One region of the Virgibacillus kekensis genome, then DNA from elsewhere that is predicted to be linked to it. Evidence: riboswitches for the same ligand, from Rfam matches in the RefSeq annotation. Region 1 holds a riboswitch; the other holds the start of a gene.

Region 1 (4,710 bases):
GACAGTGTCGTAGCGACGATCACAAAAGATGGCCCCACCTAGTTCTCTGATATTGGAGGGTGTTTCCACCCAGCTAGATGTTTTAGTGTCGAAATCTCCAAGTTTTTGCATCTCTCGGTATTGTTCTTCCGTTAAAAGCTCAATGCCCATGTCAGCAGCCATATCAACAGCGTTATTTTCAGGTTTATGTTTTTTTCTTGACTCTAGTGCCTCACGGTCGTAACAAACACTTCTGCGACCTTTAGGACTTTGCGCTGAACAATCATAAAAAATGTATGCGTCATTCTTTTCATCATAACCAACGACATCTGGTTCACCGCCAGTGCTTTCCATTTCATTAAGCGACCATAGTTTTTCAGTATTATTATCCAGCTTTGCCTGGATCTCATTCCACTCAAGACCTTCATGTCGATTCATGTTTTTTTCAAAACGAGCTTTTAATGCTTTGAGTAATTCTTCACGTTGTTCTGATGACAATTCTTTATTACTTTTTGTCATGCTTGTTCCTCCTTATTTCTTTACTCATGTTATTTCAGTTTACAATAAATTATAGGACTAAACCACATTCAATACGGCACCTTAAAAAAGTAGAGGTATCCGAATGCCCATCAATAAATATATTTCCTCTTGAGTGTTACAATGAAAATGTAAATAATGCAATGGAGTCTAACTACTTTTAAGGAGTGAGATGAATGCAGGAAAAACACTTAGAAAAAATGAGAGACGGAAAAGGTTTTATCGCAGCGCTTGACCAGAGTGGTGGAAGTACACCAAAGGCGCTTGCAGCATATGGAGTATCAGAAGACGAATATTCCACCGAGGAAGAAATGTTCGATCTTGTCCATGAAATGCGAACTCGTATTATTACTGCTCCAGCATTTGATTCGGAGTATATTCTCGGAGCCATTCTATTTGAGCAAACGATGGATCGTAAAATCGAGGAAAAGTATACCGGAGATTACTTAGCTGAGGAAAAAGGAGTCGTACCATTCCTTAAAGTGGATAAAGGGCTTGCTGAGCTTTCCAATGGTGTACAAAAAATGAAGCCAATCGATGATCTTGATGAGAAACTGGAAAGAGCCAACCAGCGCGGTATGTTCGGTACAAAGATGCGCTCGGTAATTAAAGAAGCAAATCAGGATGGAATTAAAGAAGTGGTTGATCAGCAATTCGAAATCGGTAAAAAAATAATCGATGCAGGGCTGGTTCCAATTATTGAGCCGGAAGTTAATATTCATAGTTCCGATAAAGAAAAATCAGAGGAAATTTTAAAGCAAGAAATCAAAAAACATCTGGATCAATTAAACGATAATGAACTAGTGATGTTGAAACTTAGCATTCCTACCAAGGAAAATCTTTATAAAGAGCTCATCGATCATCCCCAGGTTATTCGTGTAGTGGCTTTATCAGGGGGCTATTCCAGAGATGAAGCAAACGCAAAATTAAAAAAGAACGATGGCTTAATTGCTAGTTTCTCCAGGGCATTAAGTGAAAACCTGAATGTAAACCAGACTGAAGATGAATTTAACGCAGCATTAAGAGAAGCGGTTCAATCGATTTATAATGCATCAGTTAATAAGAATAGCTAATAATTACGTATTATTAAGTTGACTGATAGCATCATTCGGTCGGCTGGTATTTACCTTTTCCCCCTCTATTTTAACATTAAAGTAGAGGGGTTTATGTCTGCGTCTTGAAATAAATCATGTAGTTTTAGAAAAGAGGGGAAGATTAACTAAATAACGATTCGAAAATAGACACATAAAAAGCTCACACTGAAGTGAGCCTTTCGTGTATAGAGAATGTATAAATCAGGATATGATTTTAATTTTTTTGTGGTTGTTGAATTGTTCTAGTAGGTAAACTCCAGCCGTATCTTTGTGAAATCCCCCGTAATAGTAAAATGATAGCGAAAAGAATATAGAATTGATAGGACTCTGATAACAAATCCATGCCTATAATGAATCCTGCAAAGAGAGCCCATAATAGATAGACATCCTGCCGTAAAACAATTGGCTTCTTCTGCGCTAGCACATCCCGAATAATACCGCCGCCTGCTCCGGTTATCGCAGCTGAAAACATAACAGCAAATAGCGGTAAGTCAATTGATTGTGCATACATTGCTCCCTGAACAGCAAATGCTGACAACCCAACCGAGTCAAAAATATTCCATTTTGTTAAAAGATCAACTGCTTTATTCGACAATAAGATGACGAAACTTATGGTGATAAGAGCAGCAATAAAAAGCGAGGTTTGTTGCCATAATTCTGTGATAGGAATGCCGGTAAAAAGGTTCCTGATAGCACCGCCACCAAAGGCAGTAATTAAACCTAATACATAAGCGCCGATAATGTCGTATTTTACCTCCAGCGCAACCACTGCCCCACTCGCCGCAAAGGCAATGGTCCCAATCATGTTCAATACATCCCAAACCATACAATCCCTCCTATCATTAAGTAAGTATCTCTGTCCTTGTACCTGAGAGTTTTACCTAATTTAGAAGGTTACCCCGTGGGTGTGTGAAACGTTCTCCAGAGAAGCGTCCTGCGGTGGTCTTTTTACCTGAGAGATTCATCTTTTCAAAGATTTGCCCCTTCGGTGACGTCCAACGTTCTCTCCCACAGCAGTCATTCGCTAGTATCATTTTTTATAATTATACAATATAGAGGAGCTGCTTGACCTGTCAAAAATTTGGTGTGCGTGAATTAATGAGTGCTGTTTCTATCAATAACTAGGACCAAACACTTAGCGTAAAAATGATACTTTCTTCCTGCGAAAATTCACAAAAATCGAGCAATTTTTTAACATTCGTTTGCTAGAATGTAATCGAATAGTAATAGAAAGGGGAGATTTATATCAAAAGAAAACGCTGGTTGGGTATTTTCTTAGCTGCCAATGTAATCATGGCTGCGTTTGGTCCATCCGTTCAAGTAAATGCGCAGTCAAATCCTGTGCCAGAGGTTCGGAGTGGGTCATCGGATCGTACGGAACCGATTGTTACGGTTGGTCCGTCGGGAAAGACGCTGCTTGCGAATGAACACACGACTACGATAGGACCTGGGATTAAGCTAAGTAGTTTTGAACGGTTTGATGCACGAGGCTGGTTGAATGGACAGGTTATGACGATTGATCTTTCCGAAGAATCGGTGTCCGCAGATTTACTTTATCCGGGTGTAGTCACTGATGCTAAGCCATTATCGGAAATGGCAAACAAGCTAGGTGCAGTAGGCGGTGTGAATGGAGACTTTTTTGATATTAATGATACGAATGCTCCTTTGGGAACAATGATTCAAGATGGGGAAATAATTAAAGGACCACAAGGATCGCATACGTTGACCGCTGGAGTTAACAAGCAGGGTTGGGGAGAAATAACGAATATTTATCTCGAAGGAACGGTCGATTTGCCTGCCGGTGATGTTCAGTTATCGGCAATGAATCAGTCGGGTATTTCTGCGAATGGAATTGGTCTTTATACATCAGTTTGGGGTGACGAAGCACGTCCGGACGGCGGAAGTTCTGTCTATGAAGTAACGGTTAGTGAAGGGAAGGTAATTGAGGTCTCCGATCAAGTCGGACAAGGAACGATCGCGGAAAATACTTATGTCTTAGTAGGCCGTGAAGCTGGAGCAGACAAGTTAAAGGAGCTTGCTGTAGGGGATAAGGTGTCGGTTTCCTATGCACCTAAAATTGACGAAGATACGTTAATGGATTTTGCGGTAGGCGGAAATGTGAAACTCGTTGAAAACGGGGAACCTGTTGCAAACTTAAATGACAGTACCACGGCACCACGAACGGGAGTCGGCTTTTCAGAAGATGGGAAAACAATGATTCTAGCTTTAGTTGATGGACGCTCGGTGGAAAGTCGTGGAATGACATACAAAGAATTGGCGGAATTAATGAAGGAATATGGTGCAAACAAAGCATTGAATATCGATGGCGGTGGCTCGTCGACAATGGTAGCTCGTACACCGGGTTATGAGGATGCCAAAGTTGTCAATAATCCTTCCGACGGTTCACAGCGGCCGGTGCCAAATGGAATTGGAATTTTTGTGGACGACGGCAGCGGGGAATTGACAAACTTTACTGTCGAGACTGTAATCGATTCAGAATACAGTAATCGAGTTTTTCCCGGTTTGAGCAGAAGTTTTATTGGGCTTGGTTATGATGAAAATTATTCACCTGTAGACATAGAAGGAATAAGCTGGCAGGCGCTTCCGTCCGATGTTGGTTCTTTTGATGAAAATGGTGTTTTTTATGCCAAGAAACCAGGTCAGGCGGTAGCCGAAGCGCAAGTGAATTCGTCAAAAGGTACGCAGGAAATCACCGTTCTTGGTAAACTGGACCGAATAGAAACAACTGAATCCTATTTAAGTATGGAAATGGGAAGAAAAGGTATGTTTTCTGTTACTGGTTATGACGAAGATGGTTATTCCGCACCAATAGAAGTACGAGATATTACACTCGAATATGATAAATCTATTATAGAGATTACAGAAAATAAAGCAGGCGGTTTTTCTGTTGAGCCCCTGAAAGATGGTGGGTCAACAACAATCAAAGTAACCGTACAAGAGAAAGTAACCCATTTGCCAGTCACGATTGGGTTGGAAACGAAAAAGGTTTCTGGATTAGAAAGTGCAGAAGGATGGACTTCTACGAGATATCCTTGGAATGTTGGGGTGTCGATGGACGTGGTCCCAGGCAGAGATGGAA
Region 2 (4,710 bases), on a different contig from region 1:
ATCATCAATCCAGTCCATTCACCTTGCGCTCCAGCAGCCGGTTGAAGAGAAACCTCTTGCATTCCGGTAATTTCTTTCAATGAGGACTGCAAGTCATAAAGCATCTCCATTGCTCCCTGTACACTCTTAGGATGCTGAAGGGGATGAATGTGGCTGAATCCCTCGAATCTGGCCACGTCTTCATTGATTTTTGGGTTATATTTCATTGTACAGGACCCCAGCGGATAAAACCCTGAATCCACACCATAATTTCTTCGTGATAAAGCGGTGTAATGGCGCATAATTTCGAGTTCACTTACTTCCGGTAAATCTGGAGCTTCTTTGCGAATAAAGGAATCGTCAAATTCATTGTCCAAATCCACTTCAGGTACATCAAGTTCCGGCAGACTATAGCTTGTTCTTCCTTCTTTACTCCGTTCAAAAATTAATGGAAAATCTGTATTAGCCATGGATGATATCCCCCAATTCATTGACAAAAGTATCAATCTCTTCTTTTGTCCGGATTTCTGTTACCGCCACTAGCATATTACCTTTCAATTCGGGATAATCTTGAGCCAAATCGTATCCTCCAATTATACCCTTATCAAGAAGTTTTTCATTAACTTCATTAATATCCTGATCTAGTCCGACAACTATCTCGTTGAAAAATTGCCCATCCGCAGTTACTTTGAAACCTGCTTTTTCAAATTGCTGCTTCGCATATCGAGCTTTCTGCATGTTTAGTTCAGCCATTTTTTTGAGACCGTTCTTGCCAATTGAACTCATGGCAACCGAGCTTGCCAGTGCGTTTAACGCCTGGTTGGAACAAATATTTGATGTCGCTTTATCACGACGGATATGCTGCTCTCTAGCCTGCAGTGTCAGTACAAAGCCTCGCTGTCCATCCTCATCGGTAGTTTGTCCGACAAGCCGCCCTGGCACTTTACGCATCAATTTCGACGTGGTGGCAAAATAACCACAATGTGGACCGCCGAATTGAGCTGGAATTCCAAATACTTGTGTATCACCAACCACAATATCTGCTCCAAATTCGCCAGGTGGGGTCAGGTAGCCAAGTGCGAGCGGATTGCTGGATACGATAAACATTGTTTTTTTCTGGGTGCGAATAATATCATTCACTTCATTTAATGGTTCGATTTGACCAAAGAAGTTCGGGTACTGCATAACAACGCCTGCAGTGTTTTCGTCAAGTTCATCAGCCAGTTGGTTCAAATCTGTCCGGCCATTATGCTGATCGATTTCCACGATTTCCAAATCCGGCCCTTTTGCATATGAATGGATCACTGCCCTTGATTCCGGATGAACTGCTTTTGAAACTAAAACCTTTTTGCGCTTTGTCTGCCCGGCACTTAAAGTAACAGCCTCAGCGAGCGCCGTTCCGCCATCATACATGGAGGAATTCGCTACCCCCATTCCGGTTAATTCAGAAATCATTGTTTGGAATTCAAAGATTGCCTGAAGTTCACCCTGAGAAATCTCAGGCTGATATGGCGTGTATGCTGTATAAAACTCTGATCGGGATATAACATGATCGACGACTGAGGGGATAAAATGATCGTATACCCCAGCCCCGAGAAATGAACTATACTCTATTAAATTGGCATTTTTCTTTGCAAGTCTGGCAAGCTCCTTCTTAAGCTGCTGTTCATTTGCAGGCTTTTTAAGGTTAAGCTCCCCTTTAAAACGAACTTTTTCCGGAATATCTGAAAATAATGCATCAGTCGACTCAACACCGATAGTATTCAGCATATCCTGTTTGTCGGCATCCGTCATTGGCAAATAACGAAATTCCATGTAAACCCCTCCTTATTTATCCGCGTTTGTAAAATGGTGTTTCCACTACTTTTGCTTTCAATCTGCGCTTACGTACCTGTACTTCAAGTTCTGTTCCGAGATCGGTATACTCACTATCCAGAATAGCAAGGCCCACATTTTTATTTAATGTTGGTGATTGTGTGCCAGTTGTAACAAAGCCGATTTCACGGTCACCAGCAAAAACTGAATATCCAGTTCTCGGAATACCCTTATCAATCATTTCGATTCCTGCAAGCTTACGTGAAGGACCGTTTTCAGCCTGCTCTTTCAGTTTTTCCTTACCAATAAAGTCGGATTCTTTTTTCAATTTAACCGCGAATTTCATTCCGGCTTCTATTGGTGATATGTCTTTTGAAATCTCCTGTCCATATAGAGGAAGTTTCGCCTCAAAACGAAGGGTATCACGGGCCCCAAGCCCTATAGGCTCCACTCCTTCAGGTGCTCCAGCTTCAAGAATAAGATTCCAAAGGTCTCTGCCACTGTTGGAAGAAATATAGATTTCGAATCCATCCTCACCAGTATACCCGGTTCTGGAAACAATCGCCGGATTATCAATAGAATTAAAATAAACCGGATTTTCGAATCGGAAAAACTTAACTTCATTTAAGTTCGTTTCCGTAAGTTTTTGCAAAATAGTTTGTGCTTTCGGTCCCTGCAGCGCGAGTTGAACATAATCAGGTGATACATTTTCGATTACTGCCCCAGTATCATTATTTTTTTTCAACCATTCAAAGTCTTTCTCGGTGTTTGCTGCATTGACTACAAGTAAATAATAGTTCTCCTCAATCATGTAAACAATCAAATCATCGACGGTGCCACCATCTTCATAGCACATAAATGTGTACTGGGCCCGTTTTGGGGTTAGCTTGGAAATATCATTGGTCATGACCTTTTGCAAAAACGCTTCACTGTCGAACCCTTTAACAATAATTTCACCCATATGGGATACATCGAATAATCCAGCTTTTGTCCGGGTTACCTCATGTTCATGCTTAATCCCTTTAAACTGAACAGGTAAATACCATCCGCCAAAATCGATTGTTTTGCCGCCTGATTTTTCATACTCAGGAAACAATGGCGTCCTCTTCAATTCACTCATTCCATCCACTCCCCTATTATTTTTTTACATAAAAATAGAGATTCCTCTGACTATCCAGGGAAATCTCTGTCCTACAACCAGAAAGTTGCGTGCCTCGGAAAACGCATCCATTTCCCTGAAAGCACTTGCTTCGTTGGTGGTTTACTAGCCGTAAACACTCTCCAGAGTTGCGTCCTACAAGAGTCTTTTTGCCTGAGAGATTCACTCCAAGTTTGCTCCTTCGGCGTTACTATTAAAAGTAAGCTCTCCCCTTGTATTCATTCGCATAATTAAATTTTAAGTATTGGATATACTATATACCGTAAGTCCGGAAAAATCTCCACTATTATACAGTCACATTATATCATAGGAAACATTGTAAAAATAGCTATAATTATTACTAATTAAAAAGGAAGTTTGTTATGGACCAGATAGAACTGCAGAAAGATTCCGGGTTTATTGATGAACTGGAAGTAAAACTTGAAAATGATGAGCCTCTTTCTTCGTGGGAGCTTTTTAGAATGGCATACGAGGCAGAGCAGACAACAATGGCTCCGACATTTGAAGGATTAAAAGCGTTGGATTACCTTCCCCATATGGAGTTTCTTGACCACCAGATAGACTCTGCCAAACAGGTTGTCGAAGAAATGAGCGGGAGAGCAATCCTCGCCGACGAGGTAGGTCTCGGAAAGACCATTGAAGCTGGTCTTATCTTAAAAGAATATATGCTGCGTGGCCTGGTAAGGAAAGCACTCATTCTGGTTCCTGCTTCACTTGTGAACCAGTGGGCGAAAGAACTTAATGGGAAATTTTTCATTCCTGCTATTGCGCACCGTAAAAACTATGGCTGGGACCAGTGTGATGTGATGATAACATCTATCGACACGGCAAAACGCTCACCACACAAGGAACAAATTCAGGAAATTGACTATGATTTTATTTTAATAGACGAGGCCCATAAACTTAAGAATCATAAAACCAAAAACTTTGCGTTCGTACGTTCGCTTAAGAAAAAATACTGCCTGCTTCTAACAGCTACACCTGTACAGAATCAGTTGGTGGAAATATTTAATCTGGTATCTATTTTGAAGCCAGGCCATCTGGGAGACTTTGATTCATTTCTGGATCGCTTTGGAAAAGACCGTAAAAGAATTAAACAGGATGCCTATCTGAAACAGCTTGTTCAAAAAGTGATGATTCGTAATACCCGAAACAGCACACAAATGGACACAATTAAGCGGAATATTGAATCAATCTGGATTGAATTTACCGATCAGGAAAAGGACGTATATACTCAGCTTGAGAGCATGACTGCTGCTTTCCCTGCCTTTTCCAAAATAACGTTGCTACGTGAATTGTGTTCTTCCAAAGAGGCATGTTTCCTGTCACTCCAAAAAATGGCAACCGATGAAGCCAGGGTTGAATTTATCAAACCAATCGCTGAAAAGCTCGGACAGCTCCCCTCAAATTCGAAAGCAGAAAAAGTTCTTGAACTTATTAAGCGGATAGGTGATGAAAAAGTAATTATTTTTACGGAATACCGAGCTACACAACTTTATCTGCAATGGTATCTGAAAGAAAATGGTATATCGTCTGTACCATTCCGGGGCGGGTTCAAAAAAGGGAAAAAGGACTGGATGAAACAGCTTTTTGAAAATCATGCCCAGGTTCTGATTGCAACCGAAGCTGGTGGCGAAGGAATTAACCTCCAATTCTGCAACCATCTTATAAATTACGATTTACCATGGAACCCGATGCGTCTTGAACAACGGATTGGAAGAATCCACAGATATGGACAAAAGAATGATGTTTTTATT

The links. Region 1 has a riboswitch for glycine ahead of ACFO3D_RS17750 (trimeric intracellular cation channel family protein). Riboswitches for the same ligand answer to the same signal wherever they lie in the genome.
Region 2: linked by a shared signal. The riboswitch ahead of gcvT (glycine cleavage system aminomethyltransferase GcvT) and the one ahead of ACFO3D_RS17750 (trimeric intracellular cation channel family protein) in region 1 are both predicted to bind glycine.

What each region holds. Positions count from the first base shown of each region.
Region 1 is NZ_JBHSFU010000015.1:16,699-21,408, forward strand. It holds gene ACFO3D_RS17740 (DUF4256 domain-containing protein) at 1-498, opposite strand, end outside; gene ACFO3D_RS17745 (fructose bisphosphate aldolase) at 693-1,589, shown strand; gene ACFO3D_RS17750 (trimeric intracellular cation channel family protein) at 1,825-2,436, opposite strand; glycine riboswitch at 2,464-2,538, opposite strand; glycine riboswitch at 2,541-2,631, opposite strand; gene ACFO3D_RS17755 (phosphodiester glycosidase family protein) at 2,874-4,710, shown strand, end outside.
Region 2 is NZ_JBHSFU010000006.1:75,374-80,083, forward strand. It holds gene gcvPB (aminomethyl-transferring glycine dehydrogenase subunit GcvPB) at 1-449, opposite strand, end outside; gene gcvPA (aminomethyl-transferring glycine dehydrogenase subunit GcvPA) at 442-1,794, opposite strand; gene gcvT (glycine cleavage system aminomethyltransferase GcvT) at 1,811-2,914, opposite strand; glycine riboswitch at 3,085-3,175, opposite strand; gene ACFO3D_RS11285 (DEAD/DEAH box helicase) at 3,316-4,710, shown strand, end outside.